One region of the Nocardia sp. NPDC056952 genome, then DNA from elsewhere that is predicted to be linked to it. Evidence: riboswitches for the same ligand, from Rfam matches in the RefSeq annotation. Region 1 holds a riboswitch; each other region holds the start of a gene.
The links. A riboswitch is a leader RNA that binds a small molecule or an ion and turns the genes downstream of it on or off. The one in region 1 is predicted to bind S-adenosylmethionine.
Positions count from the first base shown of each region.

Region 1 (7,469 bases):
GCCTGACGCACGGCCTGGTCACGCAGCGGACCACGAGTCACATTGAGCTGGAGGCCGAACGGGGTCCCCGGGTTGGAGGTGGACAGCACCCCGCCGCCCGCGGCCTCGATCTGCGGCGCGTCCTGCGGCAGCGCGTCACTGATCGCGTCGAGCTGACCCGAGGCCAGGCTGCCGGTCCGCACACCCGATTCCGGGACCACGGTGAACTCGATCCTGTCCAGATACGCCTCGCCCTTGTGCCCGAAAACGGCCGAGCCCCAGTTGTATCCGGCACGCTTGGCCAGCGTGGCCGAGGAGTCCTGCTTCCAGCTGGTGTAGGTGAACGGTCCGCTGCCGATGTTGTCGCCCGCGCACCGAGCCTCGGCGGGCTTGGCGTTGGTGGACTGGGCGAGGATGCCCAGCTGCGGGGTCGAGGTGGCCTGCAGGAACTGGGCGTTCGGCTGGCTGAATTCGACACGGGCGGTGAGCTTGTCGACCGCGGTGGTGCCGACATAGTTGGTGAGATAGCTGACCCCGAGTGCTGCCTTCGCCCCGCCGAGCTTGATCGTCGCGTCGAAGGTATCGCGCACCGAGTCCGCGGTGAGCGCGGTGCCGTCGCTGAATGTCACGCCGTCGGCGAGCTTGAAGGTGAACACCTTCGCGTCCGGGCTGACCTCCCAGGTCTTGGCCAACCAGGGTGTGATCGCGCCGGTCTTCGGGTCCTGATCGGTGAGCGAGTCGACGATCTGGCGGGCGACGTAGATGGTCTGATTACTGGCCGACTGAGCCGGATCCGAGCAGGTCGGGGCCTGGGAGAGACCGTAGCGCAACGTGCCACCGGGCTGCGGCGGTCCGGCCTGACCACCCGAGCCGCCGGTGTCGCTGCCACAGGCGACCACCGTGGTGACGGCGGCCAGGGCGCCGACGGCGGCGGCGATGCGATGACGAGGACGGATCACGAGATAACTCCAGATAATTGGCGGCCAGCGGCCAGAGGACGACTCGGAATGCGGCGGCGCAGCTCGGGCGCCACCTCGGCCTGGAACAGTTCGAGACTGCCCAGGTACTCGGATTCGGTGCGGCCGTCACGTTCGGCGGACAGGTGGATCACCTCGTGCCCGAACTGTTCGTGATAGCGGCCGACCTTGTCGATCACCTGCTCCGGGCTGCCGACCAGCGCCGACGAGCGGGTGACGAAGTCTTCGACGGTCTCGAACACGACCGGATTACCGACCTTGCGCTGCAGCGAGGTCCGCGCCTCGAACAGCGGGCGGAACACCTCGACGGCCTCCTGCGAGGTCCGCGCGACATGCAGGCCCGCGGTGCCCGCGCCGACCAGCGCATCGGCTGGGTCGTGACCGTAGTGCGCCCACCGCTCGCGATAGTGGCGGATCAGCGCGGCGTACGGCTCGATCGGATTGGTGACATTCGCCGAGAACACCGGATCACCGTGGCGCGCGGCCAGTTCCACCGACTCCTTGCTCGTCGCACTCCCGTGCCAGATCCGCACCCTCGGCTGCAGCGGTCGGGGCAAGGCCTTGGCCGCGGCGAGCGAAGGCCGGAACTGTCCCGACCACGTCACTTCCTCGCTGTCCCACAGCGCCCGGAACAGTTCGTACCCTTCCCGATTGCGCTCCCACTGATCCTCGGTGGTGACGTGGTAGAGCTGCGCCTGCGCCGCGCCGTTGCCCTTGCCGATGATCAGCTCGAGCCGGCCCTCGGACAGGTTGTCCAGGGTGGAATAGTCCTCGAACGCACGCACCGGATCGAGCAGACTCAACGTGGTGACCGCGGTGAACAGGCTGATCCGCGAGGTGAGGGCCGCGATATGGCTCAGCACCACCGGGGGAGCGGCCGACAGGAACGGATCCTCGTGCCGCTCACCGACAGCGAACCCGTCGTAGCCGAATTCCTCGGCGCGCCTGGCCTGTTCGACCACCTCGTGCAGGCGATCACGTGTCGTCGGGACCACACCGGTGACCGGATCGGGTACCCGGGTGATCAGCGTCATCAGCAGGAACTTCATGCGCGGTCTCCCAGCTCGTCGAACGACCTCATGCGGCGGGCTTCTTCGGCAGACCGGGCGGGTTGATCCGCGACTCGGTGACCTTCTCCGAATTCAGGCCCCATCGGTCGAGGATCTTCTGGTAGCTGCCGTCGGCGATCGCGTGCTGCAGCGCCTTGTGGATCGGGCCGATCAGGCCGTTGTCCTTCTTGGTGAGCGCCGCGATCTCGCCCTGCAGCTGCTCACCCGCGCCGGAGAAGGTGGCGATGATCTTGCCGTCGCTGGTGGCGGAGTGGTACACGGCCGCGGGGTTCGGGCCGATGTAGCCGTCGATGCGCTTGGAAGCCAGCGCCAGGTAGTAGTCGGTGCTCTGCTGGTAGTAGGCGATGTCGACCGGGGGCAGACCCTCGGCGACGTTCTGCTCGTTCCAGCTCACCAGCAGCTGTTCCTGATTGGTGCCCGCGCCGATACCGATCCGTTTGCCCGCCAGGCTCTTGCGGTCGGTGTAGGTGAGCGGACTGTCCTTCGGGACCTCGAGAGCGACGGTGTCGGTGCGGTAGGTAGCGAAGTCGTACTTCTCCTTGCGCTCCTCGGTGACGGTCACATTCGAGATGAACGCGTCCACCTCACCGGAATCCACCCGCACGAAGTTCTGCGACCAGTCCGCCACCTGGATATCGAGCTTCAGGCCCAGGATGTCGGCCACCAGGGTGGCGAAGTCGACCTCGGAGCCGATCACGGTCCGGTCGTCGGTGGCATAGAACCGCAGCGGCGGCACGGAACCGGCGGGACCGGTCACCACCAGCGTGCCGCGGTTACGGATGGCCTGGGGCACCTCGGCGGCGATCGCGTCGACCTTGGCGGCCCGCACCCTGCCCTCCTGGGCGGGGGACAGGTCGTAGGTGATCGCACCGGCCTGCACGGTGTCGGCGGCCTCGGGCTCGGCGGTGCAGCCTGCCGTCAACAGCGTGGCCGCCGCGACGATGCCGATCAGGGTGGAGAGCTTCATCAGTGTCGAAACCTGTTCGTGGGAAGGGATGTTCAGCGGACGCGGGACAGGAACGCCTGCGTGCGCGGGTGTTCGGGGTGGTCGAGAACGCTGGCGGCCTCGCCCTGTTCGACGATCACGCCCTCGTCGAGGAACACGACCGTGTCGGCGACCTCGCGGGCGAAACCGATCTCGTGGGTGACGATCACCAGCGCGGTGCCGCTGTGCGCGAGATCGCGGATCACCGCGAGGACCTCGCCGACCAGCTCCGGGTCGAGTGCGGAGGTGGGTTCGTCGAACAGGATCAGCCGTGGTTTCAAGGCCAGGGCCCGCGCGATGGCCACGCGCTGCTGCTGACCACCGGACAGCCGCCGGGGATAGGCGTCGACGAAATCGGCCAGTCCTACCCGTTCCAGAAGCTGTTTCGCCTCGGCGACCACCTCGCCGCGTGGGCGCCGCTGCGCAGAGACCGGGGCGAGCGCCACATTGTCGAGCACCGTGAGATGCGGGAACAGATTGAATTGCTGGAACACGAAGCCGATGCGGCTGCGCTGGGCGCGCACCGCGTGGTCGGGCAGCGAACGCAAGATGTTGCCGCGTTGCCGGTAACCGATCAGCTCACCGTCGATGTGCACGGTGCCCGCGTCCTGCGCTTCCAGATGGTTGAGCACCCGCAGCAGCGTGGACTTGCCGGAGCCGGAGGGCCCGATCACGGCGACCACCTCACCGGCGCGTACCGCCAGATCCACGCCACGCAGTACCTCGATGCCGCTGTAGGACTTGCGGATTCCGCGCGCCAGCACCGCTGCGGTCATCGGGTTGCTCCTCGGGGTGCGGCCGCACCGGCGGCGATCTCGGTGACCTTGGCGCGGACCCGCTGCCACGGTGTCGGCGGCAGCGCACGCTGCGCGCCCTTGGCGTAGTGCCGTTCGATGTAGTACTGCAGGATCGACAGCGCCGTGGTGAGCGCGATGTACCAGACGGTCGCCACCATCAGCAGCGGAACCACCCGGCCGTTGCGGCCGAAGATCACCTGCACCTGGTAGAACAGCTCGGCGATCGCCATCACCGACACGATCGAGGTGCCCTTGAACAGGCTGATCACCTCATTGGCCGCGTTCGGCAGAATCGAGCGCATCGCCTGCGGCAACACGATCGTGCGGAACTGGCGCCAGCGCGGAATCCCCAGCGCCGCCGCCGCTTCGAGCTGACCGTCGTCGACGGCGAGCAGACCCGCCCGGATCAGTTCGGCCGAATATGCCGCCTGATGCAGGGCCAGCCCGATCACCGCCGCGGTGAAACCGCTGATCACACCATTGACATCGAACTCGTAGAAGCCGGGGCCGAACGGAATGCCCACGGACAGGCGGGGATACAGGTAGGCGATGTTGAACCAGAACAGCAGCTGCACGATCAGCGGGATCGAACGGAAAGCCCAGATATAGGTCCAGGCGATCACCCGCAGCACGGGATTGTTCGACACCCGCCCGATCGCCAGCAGGGTGCCGAACACGAAACCGAGGGCAGTGCCCCACAGGGTGAGCTCGATGGTCACCCGGAGCGCGGCCAGCACCGACTTCGCGGTGAAGTACTGGGCGAAAGTGCCCCAGTCCCACCCCGGATTGGTGATCAGGCCGTGCGCGAACTGGGCCACCAGCAGCAGAGCGATCACCGCGACGACCCAGCGCCACGGGTGCCACGACCCGGCGATCCGGGGCAGGTCGCCGGCGGGCGCCTTGCCGCCGGATTCCGGATCGGCGGGGAGAGCGTCGCCGGGCGGTGCGGGCGCGGTCTCGGCGCCGGAAACGGCAGACGCGGTCATGGGAATCCTTCGGAAAACAGTGGAACGAGGCACAGTGACCTCCACCCGGCCAGCAACGGGTTCGCGATCTGGCGGCGCTCAGGCCGGACAGGTAGACAGCACGAAAATCTCCTCCATCGAACCCGGCAGAAGCACCCACACCCCGAAACGGGCGGGTTGCTGCGACGTCATCGAGCCAGGTCTCTCGGTCGCTCTGGATGGTTGCGCCCCGGTTTTGTGACCCGAGCTGAATCAGCATGTGGCACATGTGCGGTACCCACAACGGTAGAAATCAGCGTGAGCACAGAGGTTGGAACCGGGCGCGAGCACGGGCACAATTGCCCCGGTTCGGCGTGGTGGGGGACCCGCGGACCGGGGGTGAGCGGCGATCGGTGGGTTCGCTGGGAAATTGCGACGCGCCGAACGGGCGGTTACTTCACCTGTCCGGAATCCCGCATCGCAGGCGGTAGCGTCGGGGTTCTCTGCGTCGATGAGGAGTACGTCGTGATCATGCCGCGTCGTTCCACCGCACTGACCGCCCTGACGGTTTGCGCCGCTGCGTTGCTGTCGGCTGTGCCGTCGGCTGTTGCCGAACCGGCCGTGCCGGTGGCGCCCGCTGTCACTCGGGACGCACCCGGTGTCACGCCCGCCGCGGGGGCGGGGGATCTTCTCGGTGCCTATCAGAGTGTTGTCGAGACGCTGAAGGCGCTGGGTATCCAGCCGTTCCTCTACCCGACGGTGGCGGCGAACTGTACCGGTGACGGAGCGGGGCTTGTTCCGGCTGTTGCGGGGGCGGTGCCGGGGCCGTGGCCGGCCAACACACTGCCGATACCCGGGCTCGATCTGTCCGCGGTGAAATCCGGGCAGACTCTGTTCACGTTCCTGCCCTATGGGCTTGCGGCCGATACCGCGGCTACGAAGACGTCCGGGATGCAGGTGGCGTGGCTCAATGTGAGTACCGGGCGTGGGGGGATGGCCTCGATGGGGTCGATTGCCGACATTGTGCGGGCGATGGTGCCTGCTGAGGTTCCTGGTGAATTGCGGCCTCTTGCTGAGACGGCTATTCGGGACTTTCTCTTCGCCGCTATTCCTGTGGGGGGTGTGCGGGCTGTGCCTGTGGATACGGGGCGGGGGACTGTGTTGGCTGCTGTTTTCGGTACTACTGACAATGGTGGGCGGTCGTGCTTCTTCTTTCCGACGGTGGGGATCACCGAGGTGGCTTGAGGGTGGTTGCTCGACTCGGTGTCGAGCGGGTGCGCGCCTGCCCCTCACCCGCTCGGCGGCCCTGATGCGCCTGCGCCGTCGCGGAACTGCGGGTCAGGCGTGGTGGGCTATCGGGTCTTCGGGGGTTACCAGGGGGCGCTGTTTCCAGTGCAGGCGGCCGGTGCGGTGGCGGTGGTGGGAGCGGGTCCACAGGCTGAGGTAGTGGGCCACTGACAGGGGGTGGGCCACAGCTGAGGCGAGGTCAGTTCCGGTGGGGGGCTTGCGGGTTTCGATGGTGCGGGCGGTGAGGCGGCTGGTGACGGCGGCCAGGTAGCCGAGCAGGCCCGCGCGGCGGGTTCGGCCTCGGCCGAGGATCGCGGCCAGCGGGGGAATCCAGTAGGCGAGGGCGGCGAGGATTCCGATGGCTGCGCCGGTGTCGCGGCGGCCGCCGTAGGCCGACCACAGCCAGCGGGTGTAGCCGTCGGTGAGTTCGGTGGTGCCGGTATACATTCGGGTGCTCGCGGCGGGGCCCGCGGTCACCAGGGCGGTGCGATGGCCTGCTCGGCGGATGGCGCGGGCCAGGTCCAGGTCCTCGGTGGCGCTGGCCGCTACGGCCGCGTGGCCGCCGCCGGCGCGGTAGGCCGCGGCGTCGACGGCCAGGAACTGGCCGCACGCTACGGCGGTGGACGGGCGCAGGCTGTGGTTGGCGGGGCCGACGGGCAGGGTCGAAGCCCACGACCAGGCCAGCAGGGGCTGGATCAGTCGCTCGGCGGTCGAACCGGCGTCCTGTCTCGGCCAGGCCGAGACCAGACCTGCTCCGCGCCTGCGTAATTCGGTCACCGCCGCGGCGATCGCGTGGGGGGCCAAGCGTACGTCCGCGTCGATGAACACCAGGGCGGCCGCGTCGGTGCGGGCGGCCAGGCGCGCGCACGCGGCGGCCTTGCCGGTCCAGCCGGGGGCGGGGTGGGCGGCCGAGCGCAGGACGGTGAAGCGCTCGTCGTCGGCGATCGCGTCGAGTGCGGCTTCGTAGGTGCCGTCGGTGGACGCGTCGTCGAGAATCAGCACGCTCAGGCGGGGGACGCCGATCTGCGCGCGAAGGTCGGCGATCAGCGCGGGCAGGCGCTGCGATTCGTCGCGGGCGGGGACGCACACCGTGACCGGTTCGATCACGCCGGCGACCCCGCGCGGCAGGGTGCGCAAGGTAACCAGGTTGTAGGCGGCGGTGGCCGCGCCGAGTGCGGCCAGACCGGTGCCCGCCCAGGTGAGGTAGCGGGCCGCCGCGCTCATGTCAGCGGCCCAGTCTGCGACTGGAGATTTCGCGCCACATCTCCGAGGGGGAGAAACCGCCGCGCGGTGCGTTGGGCGGGCCGGGGTTGCGGTCGCGGAACGCCAGGCCCGCGATCAGCGCGGCCACCGCGAGGGTGATGCCGCCGACGATGCCCGCCCAGCCCGCGAACGAGCGGGTGTTGGGGTCGGCGTACTTCACCTCGGCA
Region 1 is NZ_JBHURA010000010.1:142,427-149,895, forward strand. Features, by position in the region: gene ACFTS5_RS28005 (ABC transporter substrate-binding protein) at 1-938, opposite strand, end outside; gene ACFTS5_RS28010 (LLM class flavin-dependent oxidoreductase) at 935-2,005, opposite strand; gene ACFTS5_RS28015 (ABC transporter substrate-binding protein) at 2,034-2,993, opposite strand; gene ACFTS5_RS28020 (amino acid ABC transporter ATP-binding protein) at 3,026-3,787, opposite strand; gene ACFTS5_RS28025 (amino acid ABC transporter permease) at 3,784-4,794, opposite strand; SAM riboswitch class I at 4,905-4,998, opposite strand; gene ACFTS5_RS28030 (hypothetical protein) at 5,152-5,997, shown strand; gene ACFTS5_RS28035 (glycosyltransferase family 2 protein) at 6,091-7,263, opposite strand; gene ACFTS5_RS28040 (LppM family (lipo)protein) at 7,265-7,469, opposite strand, start outside.

Region 2 (7,469 bases), on a different contig from region 1:
GGCGAAGGTGACTACTGTGCCGCCGCCGGTCATCTGCTCTTTGGCCAGTGCGTGTTGCGGATGTGATTCCAGGAAGGGGTATTTCACCCAGTCGACCGAATTCTTGGTCTCCAGGAACTCGGCTACCCGCAGGGCCGACTCGGTGGAGTGGCGCACGCGCAACGGCATGGTTTCCAGGCCCTTGAGCAAGGTCCAGGCGTTGAAGGGGCTCAGGGCCGGGCCGGTGTGGCGCATCAGGGTTTTGACGGGGCCGTCGATGTAGTCCTGGGCGCCGAGGATGGCGCCGCCGAGGACGCGACCCTGGCCGTCGATGTGTTTGGTGCCGGAGTAGACCACCACGTCGGCGCCGAGTTCGAAGCCGCGCTGGAGCAGGGGGGTGGCGAAGACGTTGTCCAGCACCACCTTCGCGCCCGCGGCGTGGGCGAGCTCGGTGACCTTGCGGACATCGACGAGGGTCTGCATCGGGTTGGCGGGGGTCTCGAAGAACACGGCCTGGGTGGGGACGGACAGGGCCTGCTCCCACTGGTCGAGGTCGTCACCGTCGACGAAGACGGTTTCGATGCCCCAGCGCGGCAGGATCTCGTTACAGACCACGAAACAGGAACCGAACAGGCTGCGGGCGGCGACGAGACGGTCGCCCGCCTTCAGCAGGGCACCGAGCGCGGTGAACACCGCCGACATGCCGGACGCGGTCGCGAAGGCCGCCTCGGCGCCGTCGAGCAGGCGGATGCGCTCCTCGAACATGGCCACGGTCGGGTTGCCGAAGCGCGAGTAGACGAAGTGCTCGACGTCGCCGGTGAACGCGGCCTCGGCGGCCTCGGCGCTCTCATAGACGAAACCCGAGGTCAGATACAGCGCCTCGGAGGTCTCGTCGAAGCCGGAACGGCGCAGGCCGCCACGCACGCCGAGCGTGCCGGGACCGACGCCTTCGGGCAGTGGCTTGTCGAACGAACCACCGGTGATCATGCTTTTCTCCTTATGCCTGACGCCACGGCAGGCCGACAGCGCGCCAACCGGTGCTGCCGCGCTGACCGAACGCGTCGGGACCACCTTCGAAACCGTCGAGCACGTTGTAGGACGGCGCCACGCCCGCCGCCGTCGCCAGGTTCGCCGCATGCGCGGAACGCTGGCCGGAGCGACACAGGAACACCACGGGTGCGTCGTCGGGGCGACCGGCGAGTGCCTTCTCGAGCTGCACTCCGAACTCCGGGTTGCGCGTGCCGGTGCCGTCGACCCATTCGATGAAATGGGCCGGGCGTTCGATGGAGCTGGTGTCGGGGATGCCGATGTGTGCCCACTCGCCCTCGGTGCGCACGTCGACCAGCACGGCGCCGGGGTGCTCGGTGAGCAGCTCCCACGCCTTCTCAGGGGTGATGTCGCCGGCGTAAGTCATGTCGATCCTCCTGCGTGAATCCGCTCTTGCCGTGCCGGAAATCCCCGAACACACGGCCAGGTCGTCACCCGGAGCACCCCACCGCGGAGGAGGGTTGCCGACCAGCGAGCCGGGGCTTGACGCTGGCACTCATGACCTTGCGATCTGAGATTGCCTCGGCACCGGTCATCGTGTCAAACGATTCAGAACGAGCACACCAGCCACGCGCTGTCCACGCGGGTCAGTTTCCAGTTGCTCGCCGCCGGGTTGCCGTTGACCACGAGCGCCGCGTCGATTTTGGCGCGGTCACCGTTGACGGTGGCGTTCTCGAAACCCTTGCCGTCGATCGTGACAGTGGATTTCGGGCCACCGAGCTGTTCGCCGAGGCCGGAGGTCTCTTCGCTGAAGCCGGGGCAGGCCACGCCCGTCGGCGGACGGAGGTCGCTGCGCGAGCGCGCGTCGATATAGTTGGTGACAGCGGCCGCGAGACGGTCGGCCTCTGTGACATTTTTCTCAGCGGGTGAGAGCAGTCCACCCGCCACGATGCCGATGAGCACGATGATCGCGATCACCGCGGCCGCGACGAACGGGACGATGGAACGCTTGTCGGTCTGATCCACCACTACGGGCTGGTCATCCGAGCCTGTTTGCTCCTCGTTCATGGGGTGTCGTAGCGCAAAAACCGGTCCTCTATGACCGGCCACGAGCACGGCAAGTTGAAGCCTGACGCGCACAGCGCTACTCCTCCTTTCGGGATAGTCAGGTTACAGATAAGCATGCTAATTTGTAAGGCGTGGGCGAGGTTGTGAAGCGGGCTTTCAAGTACCGGTTTCACCCGACCCCGGAGCAAGCCGCTGAGTTGGAACGGACCTTCGGTTGCGTGCGCAAGGTATACAACCTCGCACTCGAGACCCGGACCGTGGCGTGGCAGCGGGGCGAGCGGGTCAACTACAACACCACGTCGGCGATGCTGACCGAATGGAAACGCAGCGAAGACCTCGCCTATCTGAGTGCGGTGTCGTCGGTGCCGTTGCAACAGTCGTTGCGTCACCTGCAAACGGCATTCGCCAACTTCTGGGACAAGCGGGCCAAATACCCACGCTTCAAGTCCCGTAAGAAGTCCAGGGCCAGCGCGGAGTACACCCGGTCGGGGTTCCGGTGGCGTGACGGGGAGCTGACTTTGGCGAAGATGAGCGAACCGCTCGCCATCGTCTGGTCGCGCGAGCTGCCCGGCGATCCCTCCACGGTGACGGTGTCGCGAGACGCGGCCCGTCGCTGGTTCGTGTCCTTGCTGTGCGAGGATCCCACGGTCGAGCCACTCCCTCGCACGGGTCAGGCGGTCGGGATCGACGCCGGGCTGACCCATTTGCTCACCCTGTCGACCGGCGAGAAGATCGCCAACCCGCGCCACGAACGCGCCGACCGTGCCCGGTTGGCGAAAGCTCAGCGCAGCCTGTCCCACAAGGAGGAGGGCTCGGCGAACCGGGCCAAGGCTCGGCGCAAAGTCGCTCGCGTCCACGCTCGCATCGCCGACCGCAGACGCGACTACCTGCACAAGATCACTACTCGGCTCGTGCGTGAGAACCAAACGCTCGTGATCGAGGATTTGACCGTCCGCAACATGATCCGCAATCACTCGCTCGCGCGAGCGATCTCGGACGCGTCGTGGTCGGAGTTTCGGTCGATGCTGGAGTACAAGGCCGATTGGTACGGCCGCAAAGTAGTTGCGATCGATCGCTGGTACCCCTCGTCGAAGCTGTGCTCGTCGTGTGGTGTCTTGCGCAACAAGATGCCTCTCGAGGTGCGTGAGTGGGTGTGCAGTTGCGGTGTCCGACATGATCGGGATGTGAACGCCGCGAAGAATCTTTTGGCCGCCGGGCTGGCGGTGACAGTCTGTGGAGATGGTGTGAGACCTCAACGGAACCCTCCGGGCGGGCAGTCGTCGGTGAAGCAGAAAACCCGACCCGCGAGGGTGGGGACCCCGGTCCTTCAGGGACGGGACGATGTCAAGCTGTAATCCTGACAGGGGAAAAAGCAACCGTGCGGGCAGCTACACCGCGCCCCACGAAGCCATCAGCGTCGCAGCTAGAATCACACGTGATTGCGGCCTGCTGCCGCAACTCGGCAGCTGCCAGTAAGTCGGCATGCCGACTTAGCCTAAGCTAAGTTGACGCCGTCAAATCAGTTCTCGACCAAAGGGTGCGCGTAGAAATGACCGAACAGAGTGCAGCGACTCGCCCACTTCGCATTGCGATCGTGGGTGCGGGACCGGCCGGTATCTACGCCGCCGACGCGTTGATGAAGTCCGATGCCGACGTGAGCATCGACCTCTACGAGCGCATGCCCGCGCCCTTCGGTCTCATCCGCTACGGCGTCGCCCCCGACCACCCCCGTATCAAGGGCATCATCACCGCCCTGCACAAGGTCCTCGACAAAGACCAGGTCCGCCTGCTCGGCAACATCGACTACGGCACCGACATCACCCTCGACGACCTGCGCCAGTTCTACGACGCGGTCATCTTCTCCACCGGCGCCAACGCCGACCGCGCCCTGGCCATCCCCGGCATCGACCTCGACGGCTCCTACGGCGCCGCCGACTTCGTGTCCTGGTACGACGGCCACCCCGACGTCCCCCGCTCCTGGCCCCTCGAGGCCGAGAAGGTCGCCGTCCTCGGCGTCGGCAACGTCGCCCTCGACGTCGCGCGCGTGCTGGCCAAGACCGGTGACGAACTGCTGCCGACCGAGATCCCGCCGAACGTCTACGAAGGACTCAAGGCCAACAAGGCCCTCGAGGTCCACGTGTTCGGTCGTCGTGGCCCCGCGCAGGCCAAGTTCACGCCCCTCGAGCTGCGCGAACTCGACCACTCGCCGACGATCGAGGTCATCGTCAACCCCGAGGACATCGACTACGACGAGGGCTCCGAAGCCGCACGCCGTAACTCCAAGCAGGTCGACATGGTCGCCAACACCTTGGAGCAGTGGGCCATCCGCGACCACGGCGACCGCCCGCACAAGCTGTTCCTGCACTTCTTCGAATCGCCCTCGGAGATCCTCGGCGCCGACGGCAAGGTCGTCGGCCTGAAGACCGAACGCACTCAGCTCGACGGCACCGGCAACGTCAAGGGCACCGGCAACTTCACCGACTGGGACATCCAGGCCGTGTACCGCGCCGTGGGCTACCTCTCGCAGAACGTCACGCAGCTGCCGTTCGACGATCAGGCGGGCACGGTGCCCAACGAGGCCGGCCGCGTGATCGCCGACGACACCGCCGAAGGTGACGCCCGATTCATGCCCGCCACCTACGTGACCGGCTGGATCAAGCGCGGCCCGGTCGGCCTCATCGGCCACACCAAGGGCGACGCCAACGAGACCATCGCCTGCCTGCTCGACGACGCCAAGGCCTTCGCCCCCGCGCCGAAGCCCGAGCTCGACGCCGTCACCGAGTTCCTCGAGGGCAAGGGCATCCCGTTCACCACCTGGGCGGGCTGGTACCGCCTCGACGCCCACGAGCGCGCCCTCGGCGAGCCCGAAGGCCGCGAGCGCGTGAAGGTCGTGGAACGCGAGGACATGCTGCGCGCCTCCGAGCCGAACAAGGCCTGAGTTTTTGGCGCGCTGGCGCGCGCGTGTTCGCGGCCCTGAATGGCCCGCCGATGTGCGGGGTTGGGTGTGCTGTCATGGCAGAACTCGGGGTTTCAGTGGTCCCGTCCTAGTGGGGGCGCGACGTTGAGTGCGCTCGCGCCGCAGAGATAAGGCATTCTGTACTGGTGTTCGATGCCCACGTCCACATCATCGATCCGCGGTTTCCGCTGATCGAGAACGAAGGCTATCTCCCCGAGCCCTACGTGATCGATGACTATCGAAAGCGTATGGCGCACTTCGATGTTCGCGGCGGTGCTGTCGTCAGCGCGTCTTTCCAAGGCGCCGATCAGACGTACCTGAAGGCAGCACTGGCCGCGCTCGGTCCCGACTGGGTCGGCGTGACCCGGCTGGATCTCGACGCCACCGACGACGAGATCCTCGAGCTGAACCGGGCAGGCGTACGCGCCCTGCGGTTCAACCTCAAGCGCGCCGCCGCCGACATCACCGAGATGACATTGCAGGCGTTGCGCGCCCACGAACTGGCGGGCTGGCACGTGGAGCTCTACATCGACGGTCAGATGCTGGCCTCGCTGCAACCGGTGATCTCGAAGCTGCCCGCGCTCTCGATCGACCATCTCGGCATGTCCGACGAGGGTCTGCCGTACCTGCTCGACCTGGTGGACCGCGGCGCCAGGGTGAAGGCGACCGGGTTCGGCCGGGTCGAGATGGATGTGGCCGAGACGCTGCGGCGCATCCACACCGTCAACCCGGGTGCGCTGATGTTCGGCAGCGATCTGCCCGGCACGCGCGCCGGTAGGCCGTTCGAGGAGCGCGATGTGGACCTGATCTCGCAGGTGGTCGGCTCCGATATCCACGCGGTGCTCGAGGACAATGCCCGCGAGTTCTACCGGCTGCCCGCGGTGCGTCGCCCGGAATCCGAGCCGCTACCCCGCATCGAGAATCCGACTATCCCGATCCCGCGCAATCAGCTCCCCGGCGCGGACGACCACACCCGCCCGCTGCCGATCATCGAGTAGTCAGCTGATGATCGCGCCGGTGAGCCACACACCGGACGCGATCAGCGCGCCGAACAACTCGACCAGCATCGACAGGCCGACGCCCTTGAGCGCGTGCACCGTCGCGGGCCAGGCCAGGTCGTTGGTCTTCAGGCGGTACAGCTCGGCCAGGTACACACCGAGCACGAAGCCGATGAACAGGCCGACGATCGGGATCACGAAGAAGCCGGCGATGCCGAGCACCGCACCGGCCAGCAGCGCACGGTTCGACACCCCGGCTTCGCGCATCCGCTTGCCCGGCCAGGTGTACTTCACGACGCCGGAGAGCGCCAGCGCGACGGTGGCGATCGCCAGCACCGTCCAGGCCGTCGCACCGCCGGTCATGAACGCCCACACCGCGATCGCCGCGAAAATGAGGATCACCCCCGGCAGAATCGGTACGATCACGCCGACGATGCCGACCAGAATGACAAGGCCGACAACGACCTCACCCCACACGCCCACTACCGGGTCCTCCCGTTGCCGCGCCGAGTCGCGCTCGTGCGAATTCTCGCCCATGCTCTACCCGAGCCGCCACCCCAGCGCTATTGTCAATGTGTCAATACCGTTCGACAACGAACTGAGGTCACCGCGTGAGCACGGAGTCCACCGCCAAGCAGGGGCCCCTTGCGGGCATCAAGGTCATCGAGTTGGCAGGCATCGGGCCGGGCCCGCACGCCGCGCTACTACTGGCCGACCTCGGCGCCGACGTGGTGCGCGTGCAGCGCCCGAACCAGCTGCCCGGCTTCATGGAACGCCCCCAGTGGCGTGGGCGAACGATCGTCGAGGCGAATCTGAAGGACCCCGCCGACGTCGCCAAGATCCTCGACCTGGTCGAGAAGGCCGACGTGCTGCTCGAGGGCTTCCGTCCCGGCGTCACCGAGCGCATGGGCCTCGGACCCGACGAGGCGCTGGCCCGCAACCCACGCCTGGTGTACGGCCGGATGACCGGCTGGGGCCAGCACGGCCCGCTCGCCGATCGCGCGGGACACGACATCAACTACATCTCGCTGACCGGTGTGCTCAATGCCATCGGGCGCAAGGGCGAGCGGCCGGTACCGCCGCTGAACATGGTCGGCGACTTCGGTGGCGGCTCGATGTTCCTGGTGTTCGGCGTGCTCGCCGCCCTGGTGGAGCGGCAGAATTCCGGCAAGGGCCAGGTGATCGACGCCGCGATGATCGATGGCGCGCTTGCCCTTTCGCACATGATCTGGGGCATGCGCGGGGTCGGCCTGTGGTCCGACGAGCGCGGCACCAACCTGCTCGATACCGGCATGGCCTTCTACGACACCTATGAGACCTCCGACGGCAAGTACATGGCCGTCGGCGCGATCGAGCCGCAGTTCTACGCCGAACTGCTGGCCGGGCTGGAGATCGACCCGGAAGGTCTGCCGATGCAGATCGACCCGAACGGTCAGGAACAGCTGCGCAAGCTGTTCACCGACAAGTTCCTGACGAAGACC
Region 2 is NZ_JBHURA010000006.1:64,037-71,505, reverse strand. Features, by position in the region: gene ACFTS5_RS21405 (O-succinylhomoserine sulfhydrylase) at 1-966, opposite strand, end outside; gene ACFTS5_RS21400 (rhodanese-like domain-containing protein) at 977-1,393, opposite strand; SAM riboswitch class IV at 1,411-1,530, opposite strand; gene ACFTS5_RS21395 (hypothetical protein) at 1,576-2,106, opposite strand; gene ACFTS5_RS21390 (RNA-guided endonuclease InsQ/TnpB family protein) at 2,178-3,389, shown strand; gene ACFTS5_RS21385 (FAD-dependent oxidoreductase) at 3,584-4,972, shown strand; gene ACFTS5_RS21380 (amidohydrolase family protein) at 5,137-5,988, shown strand; gene ACFTS5_RS21375 (DUF456 domain-containing protein) at 5,989-6,471, opposite strand; gene ACFTS5_RS21370 (CaiB/BaiF CoA transferase family protein) at 6,600-7,469, shown strand, end outside.
Region 2: another riboswitch for S-adenosylmethionine. It lies ahead of ACFTS5_RS21400 (rhodanese-like domain-containing protein); the one in region 1 lies ahead of ACFTS5_RS28025 (amino acid ABC transporter permease).

Region 3 (7,469 bases), on a different contig from region 1:
GGGTGGAACTGCACGAGTTGAGCATGGAGGCGGTCGCGCAGGAGGCCGGGGTCGGAAAACCGGTGCTCTACACCGTGTTCAAGACCCGCGCCGAACTGGTCGAAGCGCTGCTGGAGCGCGAGAGTGAACGCGGACTGGAACAGATCGCCGACACGCTGCCCGACGACCTGTTCGGCGCCGATCCGGTCGCCGTCGCCTCGTCGACGGTGGAAGCGTTCGTCGGTGTGGCACTGGCGAATCCGACGCGCTGGCGGCTGATCCTCGCCACACCCGCGAGCGCCCCCGGTGAATACCGCGCGGCTCTTCGCACGTCGCGGGCCGATATCCTGGCGCGCGCGGAATCTCTTGTCCGCATGGGCATTTCGCTGTCACCGCGCTGGTCGGGCATGGATGCCGAACTGCTCGCGAACTCGACCCTGACCGTCGCCGAAATGCTCGGCAGGCTGGCCGTCAGCGAGCCGGAAGAGTATCCGCGCGAACGGCTTCAGGCCTACGTTCGCTCGATCGTCACCCTGCTGACCGGGCCCTGACGGCTCAGCGGTTCTCCCGCGCCAAGCGCATCGTCTCGGTGAGCAGCTTCGACACGGCGGCCGCCTCGGTGAGGAACCCGTCGTGCCCGTCGCGCGAATGCACGATCTCCAGACCCGCGCAGCCCGGCAGCCCTTCGGCCAGCTCGGCCTGGGTGTGCAAGGGGTACAGGCGATCCGAGTCGACTCCGCCGACCACGCACGGCACCGATGTCGAGGCCAGCGCGGCAGCGATACCGCCGCGCCCGCGACCCACATCGTGGCGGTTCATGGCCTCGCTGAGCAGCACGTAGGTGGCCGGATCGAACCGCTGGACCAGCTTGTCGGCCTGGTGCTCGAGGTAGCTCTGTACCGCGTAGCGCCCACCGGTCCACGGTTCTTCGTCGCCCTGGGGCTTGTTGGTGAAGCGGTGGTCGAGTTCGCCCTCGGTGCGGTAGGTCAGGTGCGCGATGCGCCGGGCCAGTCCCATGCCGGTCATCGGCGCGCGGCCGGTGCCGTGATAGTCGCCGCCCTGCCAGTCGGGATCGGCCGCGATGACGGCCATCTGGGTGGTCTGGGTGCCGATCTGATCGGCGGTGGCGCGGGCGCCCACGGCCAGCACGAGCGCGGCGCTGACCCGCTCGGGCAGGCCGATGATCCACTCGAGTACCCGCATGCCACCCATCGAGCCGCCGACGACAGCGCCGAGCCGCTCGATCCCGAGCACCTCGAACAACTGCGCTTCGGCCTTTACCTGGTCACGGATGGTCAGCTCGGGAAACCGTGCGCCCCAAGGCTTTCCGTCGGAGGCGAGCGAGGACGGGCCGGTGCTGCCCTTGCAGCCGCCCAGCACGTTGGTCGCGATCACGCACCACTCGTCGGTGTCGATCGGCGCGCCGGGCCCGACCATGCCCTCCCACCAGCCGGGCGCCCCGTCGGGCCCACCGACGACATGGGAGTCGCCGGTGAGCGCGTGTTCGACGAGCACCACATTGTCCAGCGTGGGCGAGAGCTCGCCCCAGCGTTGCACCGCCAGCCGCACATCGGGGACGACGGCGCCGTTCTCCAGCGCCACATCCCCGATGGCGACCACGCCGACGCGCCCGTCCGGCGGTGGCAGCAGGGCCACCCCGGTTCCGGGTCGGGCGATCGGCGATTCGGTGCTCACAGTCACGTCGTCGCCGCCGCGAACCCGGCCCGCAGATCGGCCAGAATGTCGTCGATTCCCTCGATGCCCACCGCGAGCCTGACCAGGCCGGGAGTGACGCCGGCCGCCAGCTGCTCGTCGGGCGTCAACTGCGAGTGCGTGGTCGACGCCGGGTGAATCACGAGTGAACGCACATCACCGATGTTAGCTACATGGCTGTGCAGGCTGAGCGCGTCCACGAACTTCTTGCCCGCATCGACACCGCCGGCCAGCTCGAAGGCCACGATCGCGCCCGCGCCCTTGGGCGCCAGCTCCTTGGCTCGCGCGTGCCAGGGCGAGGACTCGAGGCCCGCGTAGAACACCGCGTCGACGCCCGGCTGCTCGGCGACGAACTTCGCGACCGCCTCGGCATTGCTGACATGCCGTTCGACCCGCAGGCTCAGCGTCTCGATGCCCTGGGCGATGAGGAACGCGTTGAACGGCGAGACCGCGGCACCCAGATCGCGCAGCAACTGCACGCGAGCCTTCAGCGCGAACGCGGGCGCGCCCAGATCGGCGAACACCGCACCGTGGTAGCTGGGGTCGGGCTCGGTGAAGCCGGGGAAGCGCGCGTTGCCGTCGGCGTCGCGCACGGTCCAGTCGAAGGTGCCGCCGTCGACGATCACGCCCGCCACGGCCGCACCGTGACCACCCAGGTACTTCGTCGCCGAATGCACGACGATGTCGGCGCCGTGGGCCAGCGGCTGGATCAGGTAGGGGGTCGCGACGGTGTTGTCCACGATCAGTGGAAGGCCGTTCGCGTGCGCGACACCGGCGATACCGGGAATGTCGAACACCGCGCTGCTCGGGTTGGCGATGGTCTCGCCGTAGAACGCCTTGGTGTTCGGCTGGATCGCGGCTTCCCACTGCGCGAGGTCATCGGGATCCTCGACGAACGAGACCGTGATGCCCAGCTTGGGCAGCGAGTAGTGGAAGAGGTTGTAGGTGCCGCCGTAGAGGTGCGGGCTGGACACGATGTGGTCGCCCGCGCTCGCCAGGTTCAGGATCGCGTAGGTCTCCGCGGCCTGGCCCGAGGCCAGCAGCAGCGCCGCGACGCCACCTTCGAGCGCGGCCACGCGCTGCTCCACCGCGTCCTGGGTGGGGTTCATGATCCGGGTGTAGATGTTGCCCGGCTCGGCGAGACCGAACAGCGCGGCGGCGTGATCGGTGTCGCGGAAGGTGTAGGAGGTGGTCTGGTAGATCGGCAGGGCCCGCGCGTTGGTGCTCGCGTCGGGGGCCTGGCCCGCGTGGACCTGCTTGGTCTCGAAGGACCAGTTCTCGGGCAGAGAAGAGTCAGTCATGTCGTGCTCCAAATGGGTGTCAGCCGGGGGATCTCGTCAACTGGGTCGGATCGACTGGCAACAACACATGGGGGCCTCCTGCAGTGCGCGCTTGCTCTCGACTTTCGAGAGCCCGGTCATCACCCGGAGCACCCCACCGCAGCTGGAGGGTTGCCGACCAGCGAGCCGGGGCTTGGCGCTGGTACTCATGACCTTGCCGTCATGTTAACCGGAGATCTCCCGCGGGCGGAAACTTCCCCCGCATTTCCCGCCGAAGATCACTCGTTGGACGGTGTGCCGAAGCCTGGCGTGTCGTCCACCGGTGCGCCGCAGACCTGCCGTAAGCCGTGGTAGGCGCGCAGCACGGCGTCCCGAGTGACCCGGACAGCTACCGCCGGTGACCCGCTCAGCAAGGCTTGTTCGGTGTCGGCGACGGAGAGGTGGCACAGCATCTGCCAGATCCCGGCCACCAGCTTCACCGTGAAGTCGTCCGGTGACGTGCCCATCCGTTGCGCGAGCTCGGTGCACACCGCGACGTTCTTCTTCTCCGCGTATTCCAGCGCGCGGGCGTTGACCGACTGGCTGGTGCGCATGATGCGCTGCATCTGCAGGAATTGGCGGATGAACCGGATGCCGTCCGCGTCCGCCTCGGCCTGGACCACCGTCAGGTAGGCGCCACACAGTGCCTGGAGTTCGTTGCCGGTGTTCGGCTGGGAGCGCAGCGCGACGGCGACGGAGACCCCGAAGTCGTCGATCGGGGCCAGCACGATGTCTTCCTTGAGCGCGAAGTACCGGTTGACGGTGCGCGGGGACACATCGGCACCCGCGGCGATCTGCTCGACCGTCGTCGCGTCGAACCCTTGGCTGTCGCACAGGTCGAGTCCGACCGCCACGATCGCGGCCTTGGTCTGGAGCTTCTTGCGCTCGCGCAGGCCCAGCGGCGCGCCGGCAGCCGGTTCGGTCGTCCGGTCGGCGCTGATCGGAGTGGTCGAGTCCAGCATTCCCTCAGCCTACCGTGTCGGCGGCTCTATCTGTCCAAGTAGGCCAATTGGCGCATTCAGACATTTTTCTCTTGACGCCAATTGTCTTGCAGTGCCAGGATTGACCCACGCCAATCGAGCGACGAGGAGTCCTGGTGACCGGCACCGAGATAATGACGAAACATGTTGATCAACAACAGAATTCGATGCGGTGGTGGGCGTTGGTCGTGCTCTCCGCCGCCCAGTTGATGGTGGTGCTCGACGCCACCGTGATCACGATCGCCCTGCCCTATGCCCAGCGCGACCTGGGGATCAGCGACGGCGACAAGCAGTGGGCGCTCACCGCGTACACGCTCATCTTCGGCGGCCTACTGCTGCTCGGCGGACGGATGGCCGACTACCTGGGCCGCCGCCGGATCTTCCTGGTCGGCCTGGTCGGCTTCGCTGCCGCCTCGGCGCTGGCCGGGCTCGCGCAGACCGGCCCGCAGTTGTTCATCGGCCGAGGTCTACAGGGTGCGTTCGCCGCGCTGCTCGCCCCCGCGGCTTTGTCGCTGCTGTCGGTGATCTTCACCGATGTGCAGGAGCGGGCCCGCGCGTTCGCGGTCTTCGCCGGCATCACCGCCGGTGGCATCGCGTTCGGGCTGATCGTCGGCGGCGCGCTCACCGAGTTCGCGTCGTGGCGATGGACGCTGCTGATGAACACGCCGATCGCGCTCATCGCGGTAGCCGGTGCGGTGGCGGTGATCGCGCGCGATATCCCGGTGCCGAGAACCGGCGGCTACGACCTGCCCGGCGCCGTCACCGTGACATTCGGCTTGGTGTCGATCGTCTACGGATTCAGTCGCGCCGCCGAACACGGTTGGCTGGCGGGCAGCACGCTCGGCCTGCTCGGGGCGGGCTTCGCGTTGCTCATCGCGTTCGTCTTCATCGAGGCGCGCTCGGCGAATCCGCTGTTGCCACTGCGCATTCCGGGTGAGATCAATCGGGGCGGCGCCCTGCTGGCCGCGCTGCTGATCCCGATCGCGATGTTCGCGATGTTCTTGTTCCTGAGCTTCTACTACCAGAACACCCTGGGCTATTCGCCGCTGAAGGCCGGCATCGCGTTCCTGCCGTTCCCCGTGGGCATCGGGATCGCGGCGGGCATCACCAGTTCGTTGATGCCCAAGTTCGGGCCGCGTCCGCTCATGGTGGTCGGCGCGCTGCTCGGTGTCGTCGGACTGCTGTGGCTGGCGCAACTGAGTTACGGCGACGGGTACGCACTGAGCGTGCTGCCCGCGCAGCTGCTGATGGCGCTCGGGATGGGCCCGCTGTTCGTCGGGATGCAGGCCGTCGCGCTGCATCAGGTCGACGCTGAGGACTCCGGCGTCGCCAGCGCCCTGCTCAATGCCGCCCAGCAGGTCGGCGGCGCCGTCGGCACCGCCCTGCTGACCACGCTGTCGGTGCAGGCCGCCGAGAACTACGTCACCGACAACCCGACCGTCGACCACCTGATCGAACGCGCCTCGATCTACAGCTACGACGTCGCGTTCTATATCGGCGCCGGCTTCTTCCTCGCCGCCGCCGTGGTGATCGCGGTGATGATCCGCGACAAGCCGGAGAACCTGATCGAAGGCGACGAACACGCGGCCGCGGTACCGATCGCGGTCTGACCTGGTGAACCGGGCCCGCGCCACCGTTCTCGGTGCGCGGGCCCCGCCGTGTTACTACTCAGTAGCCGGTCAAGGCCCGATCGGGTGCCGACGTGCGGCCGGAGCGGAGTAGCTTCGAGGAGTCCCGCACAGCGGGCCCTCCCATCGCGGTGAGGTGGGGGACAGCAGTACGCTCGTCTTGTTTGCACCACACGTCCCGCAGACAACGCGGGGCATATACGTTGTCTGTTGGAACTGCTGGGGTCCGCTCACAAGCGTGTTCGCCTAGCCGTGCAATAAGGGCACCCACCGAGGAGGACACGAAGATCCATGTCCAAGATCAAGGTTGAAGGCACCGTTGTAGAACTCGACGGCGACGAGATGACCCGGATCATCTGGCAGTTCATCAAGGACAAGCTGATCCATCCCTATCTCGACGTGAATCTCGAGTACTACGACCTCGGCATCGAGTACCGCGACAAGACAGACGACCAGGTCACCGTCGACGCGGCCAATGCCATCAAGAAGTACGGCGTCGGAGTGAAATGCGCCACCATCACCCCCGACGAAGCGCGGGTGAAAGAGTTCGGCCTCAAGAAGATGTGGCGCTCGCCCAACGGCACCATCCGTAACATCCTGGGTGGCACCATCTTCCGCGCGCCGATCATCATCTCCAACGTGCCCCGCCTGGTGCCCGGCTGGACCAAGCCGATCATCATCGGCCGTCACGCCTTCGGCGACCAGTACCGCGCCACCGACTTCAAGGTCTACGAGGCTGGCACCGTCACGCTGACCTTCACCCCGGAAGACGGCAGCGAGCCGATCATCCACGAGGTCGTGAAGATGCCCGAGGACGGCGGCGTCGTCATGGGTATGTACAACTTCAAGAAGTCCATCGAGGACTTCGCGCGGGCCTCGTTCAACTACGGCCTGCAGCAGAACTACCCGGTGTACCTCTCCACGAAGAACACCATCCTCAAGGCTTACGACGGCATGTTCAAAGACACCTTCCAGGAAGTCTTCGACGCCGAGTTCAAGGCCGAGTTCGACGCGGCGGGCCTCACCTACGAGCACCGCCTGATCGACGACATGGTCGCCTCCTCCATGAAATGGGAGGGCGGCTACGTCTGGGCCTGCAAGAACTACGACGGCGACGTGCAGTCCGACACCGTGGCCCAGGGCTTCGGCTCGCTCGGCCTGATGACCTCGGTGCTGCTCACCCCGGACGGCAAGACCTGTGAGGCCGAGGCCGCGCACGGCACGGTCACCCGGCACTACCGTCAGCACCAGCAGGGCAAGCCGACCTCGACCAACCCGATCGCGTCGATCTTCGCCTGGACCCGTGGTCTCGAACACCGCGGCAAGCTGGACAACACCCCCGAGGTGATCGGCTTCGCGCAGGCGCTCGAGGATGTGGTCATCAAGACCGTCGAGGGCGGTCAGATGACGAAGGACCTCGCCGCGCTCGTCGGCGGCGACCAGGGTTACCTGAGCACCGAGGAATTCCTCGGCGCGCTGGACGTCAACCTGGCTCGTGCTCTGAAGTGATGTAGCCCCGGTTCGCGACCGCGAACCCGCACGGCTGTAAGAAAGCGCTCGCATCGAATCCGATGCGAGCGCTTTTGCGTCCGTCCCCGGCGGTTGTTCCCACGGTGGGGTAACTCACGCTCGTTTCGGGTAGCTAAAGGGTAGTCGTCGCCGTTGCATGGAAGCGTGACTTCTTCCACTGCAGCCCCCGATCGCCTCGAGGTGCCACGCACCAGCTGGCATGTCCCGGCGATGCTCGCGTTGGCGCTGGGTGGATTCGGGATCGGGACCACCGAGTTCGTGACCATGGGGTTGCTGCCCGATATCGCGCGGGCCTTCGATATCTCCGAGCCGTCGGCCGG
Region 3 is NZ_JBHURA010000008.1:45,436-52,904, forward strand. Features, by position in the region: gene ACFTS5_RS25255 (TetR/AcrR family transcriptional regulator) at 1-530, shown strand, start outside; gene ACFTS5_RS25260 (homoserine O-acetyltransferase) at 535-1,680, opposite strand; gene ACFTS5_RS25265 (bifunctional o-acetylhomoserine/o-acetylserine sulfhydrylase) at 1,677-2,993, opposite strand; SAM riboswitch class IV at 3,076-3,186, opposite strand; gene ACFTS5_RS25270 (TetR family transcriptional regulator) at 3,251-3,973, opposite strand; gene ACFTS5_RS25275 (MFS transporter) at 4,108-5,601, shown strand; gene ACFTS5_RS25280 (NADP-dependent isocitrate dehydrogenase) at 5,911-7,128, shown strand; gene ACFTS5_RS25285 (MFS transporter) at 7,360-7,469, shown strand, end outside.
Region 3: another riboswitch for S-adenosylmethionine. It lies ahead of ACFTS5_RS25265 (bifunctional o-acetylhomoserine/o-acetylserine sulfhydrylase); the one in region 1 lies ahead of ACFTS5_RS28025 (amino acid ABC transporter permease).

Region 4 (7,469 bases), on a different contig from region 1:
TCGACCTTGGCGTGGCGCACTGTGATCACCATCGAGTAGCGGATCGGCTGTGCGTTGACGGTGGGATGGCCGGATTCCCTGGCGGTGTGGTGGATGTCGAAGACCGGGTTGCGCAGGCTGTTGACGCGCTTGCTCCGCTCGGCGTGCAGGACGGTGTCCCACTTGTGCGAGTCACGGCGCAGCACGGCCTCGGGGTCGAGTTCGGTCGCGCGGAAGAACGGGGCCGAATCCGGGTGGATTCTGGTCGGTTCGGCGAACCGCTCGTCATGCGGACGGAACGTGACGTCGAGGCCGCTGCGGGTGTAGCTGCCTGGGTCGGCGGGGTCGACCGGGGTAGCGAAGACCAGAGTCGCTCGAATGCGGACCATGCCGGCGGGAAGCGCCGCGGGCAGCGGAATCCGGGCGCGCAGGTATTTCGCGGGGGTGAGTTCACCCTGGTAGAGCACTCTGGCTTCGCCGTCGCCGCACAGAACCATGTCGGCCAGGGTGGCGGCGATACGGCCGTGTCCTGAGTCGGAATCCGGTGAACTGGTGCGTCTTTCGGCAGTGTGCACGAGCAGGGCCTTCAGGTCGAGCGCACCGAGTTTCGGGCCGAACAGGGTGCGGGCGCCCAGCGCGGCGCGCAGGGCCATCGGGGCGGCGAAGCTGGTGCCGGAGTCGGGAACTGCGGTGCCGTCCGGTCCGACGACGTGGAACGGTTCGTGATCGCTGCCGCCGAAGGCGAGCAGGTCGGGCTTCACGGTGCCGGGGGAGCGGCCCGGCCCGATCGCGGAGTACGGCGCACGGTTCCATTGCGCTCCCACCCGATCCGATGAACCGACCGCGAGCGCGTTGACGCTGTCGGCCGGAACCTGGACGCGCGCGTTGCCACTCGGTCTGTCGGCCTCGCCGTTGTTGCCGACCGCGATGGTGGCCAGCGTGGTGCCGTCGCTGAGGTAGTCGTCCCAGAACGCGGTCCAGGCGTGCACTTCGTCGTCCTCGATGGGGAGTTCGGGGCCGATGCTGACATTGACGAACTCGTATTTGCGTTGGCGCAGCACGGTATCGATGCGCTCGATGGCCGAGTACAGCTCGCACTGGTCGTCGTCGGTGTCCTCGTCGAGCACCTGGTAGTGGTCGATGTAGCCGTAGGGGACCGGGACCGGCTGGACGGGGTCGACGCTGCCGAACAGCAGCGCCGAGGTGACGCGGTGGCCGTGGTCGAGATAGGTGCGCTGCGGCGCGGCGCTGTCGGCGAAGGTGTGGGCGTCGACCCAGCGGGTCAGTGGGGTGCGTGCGGGGATGCCACCGTCGAAGACCGCGATGGTGAGTTCCCGGTCGGTCGGCTCGGTCGTCGGCAAGGCCGGGCGGAACGTCGAAAGCGCTGTCCTGGTGGTGGTGTCGCGCCCGAGCTGGGTGCGCATGCGCGGCATGCGGCGGATCACCCTGGTGAACGAGTAGCCGGCGAGTGCGGCGATGGCGGCGTGGGTTCCGGTGACGGGGACGAAGGCCAGACCACCGTTGTCGAGTCGGCGGTCGATGGCCACGTCGAGATCGAGATCGCGGGAGAAGTCGAGCAGACCCTGCAGGGCGATGTCGCGACCGGAGTGCAGCACCAATTCGGCGACGGTCTCCGAATTACGCGGTTCCGCTGCGAGTCTGAGCCTGTCGGCGGCGTTGTTGAGCCGGAATTCCGCCAGGCTGACGATACCGATCTCGGCGCCGCCCAGCGGTGCGTCGGCAGTGATCCGCTCGGTGAGCAACTGCAGATTGACGCGGGTCGTTGCCAGGAACAGCAGGGTGCTCGCCCGCGGTTTGCCGTGCTCCGGCGCGATCGCCACCGGCCTGCTGCCCAGCGGATCCAACTGCATCGATGTGAGAAGTCTTGTGGGATAACCACTTATGGACAGGTACTGCGGATGCAGGGTGACAGCCGTGACCGTCTCGTCCTCCGGGCAGGCCGTTTTCGGCAACGCGTCCGCACTCGAGGTGGCCGCGCTCAGCATCGGCGCGAGTCGGGCTCGCGCCTGCGCCACCGTGTACGGGGGCGGCGGCGAGCCGCCCGATCTGCTGGGGGAGATGGGCGCGGTGAGTCGTTCACCGAAGCCGATCAGAAATCGCGGTCCCGCCACCGGTGAATCCCCCCAGCTGCCACGTTATTCCCGTCGATGCGTGAAACCACGAATGGTGTCGCGCGACACCCCCGTCAGCGCGCTGATCTGGCGCTGAGACAAGCCTGACACGCCCGTCAGCGTCTGTGCCAGCCGTAACCGATCCGTTTTGGGAAGTTCAGCTGCCAGTCGCGCGGAATGCTCGGCCATCAGCCCGGGCAGAAGCTGGTCCTCGAGCACGCAACGCCTGCGCAATCGCAGCATCGCGCGCTCGATATCGTTGAACGACAAGCCCTTCGACGCCAGCGCCACCGCGTCCACGGCGCCGTCGGGCAGTGGCTGCCCGGCGAACCGGCGAATCGCCTCGCAGCGTTGCTCGGCCTCGGGCAGCGCGAACTCCACGCTCACATCGAAGCGCCGCCACGCGGCCGGATCCAGCAGATCGGCGTGGTTGGTCGCGCCGATGACCAGGCCCCCGCCGGTCGGCCAGTCGTCGATCTGCTGGAGCAGTACCGTCACCAGCCGCTTCAACTCGCCCACGTCGCGATCGTCGTCGCGACGCTTGGCGATGGCGTCGAGCTCGTCGAGCAGCAGAACGCACGGCCGCTGCTTGGCGTAGTCGATGGCATGGCGCAGGTTGGTGCCGGTCTTGCCGAGCAGGCTGCTCATGATGGTCGCCAAGTCCAGGACCACCAGCGGCAGCGACAGTTGGTGGGCCAGCCAGGCCGCGGCCATCGTCTTGCCGACGCCGGGCGGACCGACGAACAGCAAGCTGCGGGCCGGGGTCAGATCGGCGGCGGCCAGCCGGTCGGCCTGCTTGCGTTCGTCGACGATCTGGGTGAGCACGTCATAGGTTTCGGCGGCCAGGATCGGCACTTCGGCGGTGGAGCCGGGCGGGATCACCCGCAGCAGCGGCAGCCGGCTGTCGCCGTCGACCGGAATCGGCGTATCCACCTCCGCGCGTAGGGGATTGGCGCGCGTGGGGTTCTGGCGCAGCAGCGCGATCAGCGCATCGGCCAGTTCGGGACTGGCGTGCCGGTGGCGGCGCGCGGCCCGGCGCACGAACATTGCGACATCCTGCTCGCGCCCGGCGAGCGCCAACCTGGCCAGGTGGACGAATTCGTCGGGTAGATCGGCGCTCACGTCCGCCGAAGTGGAGCTCAAGGCGTGTGACATGGTCTTCTTCCGATCAACTACGTGGACTATTTTCGCTTCACTCGATCGTACGGCGTCCATCACGGGCAAAGTTCACCCCTTGTGTACCGGTTTGACATCGGACCCCACCCGCAGCGCCACATTGATCTGCCGAGCCCTCAGCGCAGCGATTCCCTTCGTCGGATGCTAGTTCCGCCACGTCCCCTCATGGGCGATTCCCTTCGTTTCGGGCGTGCCTCGAAGCGTGCGGCGCGGCGCCTATGCCGCCGAGCGTCCAGACCAGTGCCATGGTGAACGGGTGGCCGCGCAGGTGGGCCCACTTGGGTTTCGCCGCGAGCCAGGCGTCGTCGACCAGGGCCTCGGCCGCTTCGGTGAGGACCCAGCCCGCGTCGGTGCCCGCGGTGATGTGCTCGCTCAGCAGGTGCAGGTGGGTGCTGATCGCGATCGGATCGCCCCCAGCGGGGGTGTAGTGCGTCGGCATTCCGGTGACCATCATGAACTGTGGGTGGTAGCTGATCTGGGCGAACGTGGCTCCTGGGACAGCCAGCCGCGCGGCCTCGGTGTAGAACGGGAGCAGGTCCGGCAGGTGTTCGTCGATCAGTGAGGAGATCACGAGATCGTAAGTGCTGCTTGGTAATTCGGTGGCACACACGTCGGCCTTGGTGAGTGTGCGGTGTACACCGCGGGCGCGGGCACGGGCCAGCATGCCCGCGCTCAGATCGACGCCGTCGATCTCGGCGCTACTGCGGCTGCGCAACCACGCGCCGGTTCGCCCCGTTCCGCAACCCAGGTCGACCGCCTGTCGCACTCCCGCCCAATCCGGGCGGCGAAGCCGATCCAGCAGCGCCGCGTCCATCTCGTCCATCACGGTGCGCTCGTAGGTATCGGCCCAGCCGTCGTAACCGGTGGCGACATCGACGGTGGGGTAGTTGCGCCGGTCGAAATCGGCGAAGGCAGGCATCCCCGGAGTATCACAAGGGAAAGCGCACGTGGACAACCGATTTCCCGCTGCGGCCGCGACGGCCCGGCCGCCGCGCCGAACCGGGAGATCTCGGGGGTGGTCCGGGTCGACTCGGAGCGCACCGACGATCGGTGGTTGACAGGTCCGGTGGTCGTCTGTCACTCTCGTTGCAGGTCACGAGTACCAGCGTTCAGCCCCGGCTTGCTGGTCGGCAACCCTCCTCCGCGGTGGGGTGCTCCGGGTGACGACCAGGCTGACGTCCGAATTGGGCGCGGCAAGCGCGGGCCACCTCTTCAGGAGCGGGTCCCTGAGCCGACGGGATTTCGTCATGACTGCTGTAATCGACCCCACCTGTGCCATCGCCGCCGTTTCCGGTGCCGACCTGCAGGTTCCGCTCGTTCAGGGCGGCACCAGCTCCTACGCCAACTTCGACTACGCGGCGAGTGCGCCGGCGTTGAAGCAGGTCACCGACCGGATTTCGCAGTTGCTGCCGTTCTACGCCAGCGTGCACCGGGGCGCGGGATACGCCTCGCGGATCTCCACCGAGTGCTACGAGGCTTCGCGTGGGTCCGTTGCCCGGTTCCTCGACGCCGACGACGACCAGGTCGTGGTGTTCACGCGTAACACCACCGATTCGCTGAACCTGCTGGCCGGGTGCGTGCCGGGGGAGACCGTGGTACTCGATATCGAGCACCACGCCAACTTCCTGCCGTGGGCGAAGCACGGTCGTCGCGTCGTGCGGGCCGCCGCCACGGTCGAGGAGACGATTCAGCGTGTCGTCGCCGAGCTGTGCAGCAAGCCTGCCGCGCTGCTGGCGGTGACCGGTGCGTCCAACGTCACCGGTGAGGTGCTGCCGCTGGAACGGCTCGCGACCATCGCCCATCTGTGTGGTGCGCGCATCCTCGTCGACGCCGCTCAGCTGGCTCCGCATCGCCGGATCTCCCTGCGCGAGACCGGGATCGACTACCTCGCCTTCTCCGGGCACAAGCTGTACGCGCCGTTCGGTTCGGGTGTGCTCGTCGGCCGGCGGGACTGGCTGGACGAGGGTGAGCCCTACCTGGCCGGTGGTGGTGCGGTGCGCAATGTCGGTGTGACAGAGGTCGAATGGGCGTGCGCGCCGCAGCGGCACGAAGCCGGCTCGCCGAACGTCCTGGGCGCGGCCGCTATTGCCGCCGCCTGCGATGCGCTCGCCGCCATCGACCCCACCGAACTCGTCGCGCACGAGCGCTTTCTGGCCGACCGGCTGCGTGACGGCCTGTCCGCGATCCCCGGCGTCGACCTGGTCGGTATCTGGTCCGACAGCCCCGACTGTGTGGGCATCGTCGCCTTCACGATCGCCGATGTCGCCCCTGGCAAAGTCGCCGCGTACCTCTCCGCCGAGCACGCCATCGGCGTCCGCGACGGCCGCTTCTGCGCGCACCCCCTCCTCGCGAGCCTCGGCCTCGACGCCGCCCTCCGCGCCAGCATCGGCCTCGGCACCACCGCCGCCGACGTAGACCGCTTGATCAGCGCGGTAGCCACCCTGGTCAGCCACGGGCCCACCTGGAACTACGCCGCCACCGACGGCCACTGGAACCCGACCCCCGAAACCCGTCCCCTCAGCGCCTCTTCCCCCGAAGGCGCCGCTCCCTGCCTGATCGGCTGAACTCGTCACAGGCGAGATTCACCGGACGTCGGCCGTCGAGACCTGCTCTCGGCGGCCGATATTCGTTCCCCGTCGAGGGCGTCCCAGGTGATGGTGACGCCGAGCGGATCAGTGATGGCGATCGCGCGCGCGTATTCCGCTCGCTTGTCCACACAATCGGCGGTAACCGTCGCTGGTGAAACCACTTCGACCACCAACAGGGTGTCCCCTGCTGTGGGCTTGGTCTTCCACTTGTCGCGGGGGTCTTCGATACAGCGATACACGATGGCGTCGGGGCGGCGGAAATTGAACGGAACCTCCGAGACCAGCATGTCCAGTTCGCCGCTGGCCTTCAGGCAGGGCTGCCCGGTGGCGCGTTTCCGGATCGCTTCCCGCAGGCACTGTTTGATCACGTCGGCGATGGCGAGGTGATTCGGCGAAGGTGAGTCGCGATGCACCAGCAGGCCGTCTTTGACCTCGATCACCCGAGCGAGGTCTTCCGGCATCGCCAAATACATGTCCAGGTCGATACCCGGAACACCGGCGCGCAACCACGACCAGTCGTATGCCTCGCTCACCGGACCAAACACTAGCTGTAGCTGGTGGGCAATCGGCTGACATAGACGCTCTGATCAGGTGTCGAGGGCGGTGGGGCGGTGGTATTTGCCGTTGTAGTAGAGCAACGGGGCCGCGGAGGGGGACTCTTCGGTTTGGTCGTGGACTCGGGTGACCAGGCCTACGGCGAGGGTGTGGTCGCCGAGGTCGATGAGTTTGTGGAGGGTGGTGCGCAGCCAGATGGGGGTGCCGTGCAGGACCGGTTCACCGGTGTCGAGCGTGGTCCAGAGGGCGCGGTCGGTGAAGCGGTCGGCGGCGGTGCGCGAGAAGCGGTGGGCCAGGTGTTGTTGGTGTTCGCCCAGGAAATGGATCACCACCGAGTCCGCGGCTCGCAACGCGTCGATGCTCGATGAGGTGTGCGCGATATTGAACGACACCAGGGGCGGTTCCAGCGACAGGGAGGCGAACGAGGTGGCCGTGAACCCCACCGGTCCACTCTCGGCTCCGAGCGTCACCACCGTGACGCCGGCCGGATAGTGCCGCATAGAGGCCCGATACTGCTCAGCCGTTATCCCGCTCAGATCATCGGGAACGACCAGTCCGGTCTCAGAAGGTTGCACATCGCCCACCGCCCCCAACTTACGCCCGTCCGGCGTGCGTCCTCATGTTCGCTGTGTCCGTTTGATCCAACTCACACGGTCGGGAACGGCACCCGAATTCAGTCGATATCAATCGGCAGACCCGCGGTGATGCGGACGATTTCGCGGAAGTTGGTGCGGAACACGGTGTTCGGGTGGCCGCCCGCTGCCCAGACTTCGGGGTGGGCGGCGAGGGCGGTGTCCACCCAGGTGGGGAGGTTGGTGGGGTGACCGAGGGGAGCCGTGCCGTCGATGGGCTGGCCGGTGATGCGTTCGGCCAGGGCGGTGGGGGCCGGAGTGAGGGTGCCCTCGAGGCGTTTGCCGGTGCGGACGAGGTCCACGCGGTGATGGCCGGCGACCAGGAGCAGGACGGGGTCATCGTCGAGGAGGAAGACCTGGGCGGTGAGGATCGCGGTGGGCTGGGCGCCCATGGTGCGGGCGGCGTC
Region 4 is NZ_JBHURA010000016.1:67,710-75,178, forward strand. Features, by position in the region: gene ACFTS5_RS32755 (S8 family peptidase) at 1-2,111, opposite strand, end outside; gene ACFTS5_RS32760 (AAA family ATPase) at 2,136-3,266, opposite strand; gene ACFTS5_RS32765 (class I SAM-dependent DNA methyltransferase) at 3,451-4,206, opposite strand; SAM riboswitch class IV at 4,379-4,493, shown strand; gene ACFTS5_RS32770 (aminotransferase class V-fold PLP-dependent enzyme) at 4,535-5,851, shown strand; gene ACFTS5_RS32775 (Uma2 family endonuclease) at 5,857-6,408, opposite strand; gene ACFTS5_RS32780 (flavin reductase family protein) at 6,463-6,930, opposite strand; gene ACFTS5_RS32785 (YbaK/EbsC family protein) at 7,104-7,469, opposite strand, start outside.
Region 4: another riboswitch for S-adenosylmethionine. It lies ahead of ACFTS5_RS32770 (aminotransferase class V-fold PLP-dependent enzyme); the one in region 1 lies ahead of ACFTS5_RS28025 (amino acid ABC transporter permease).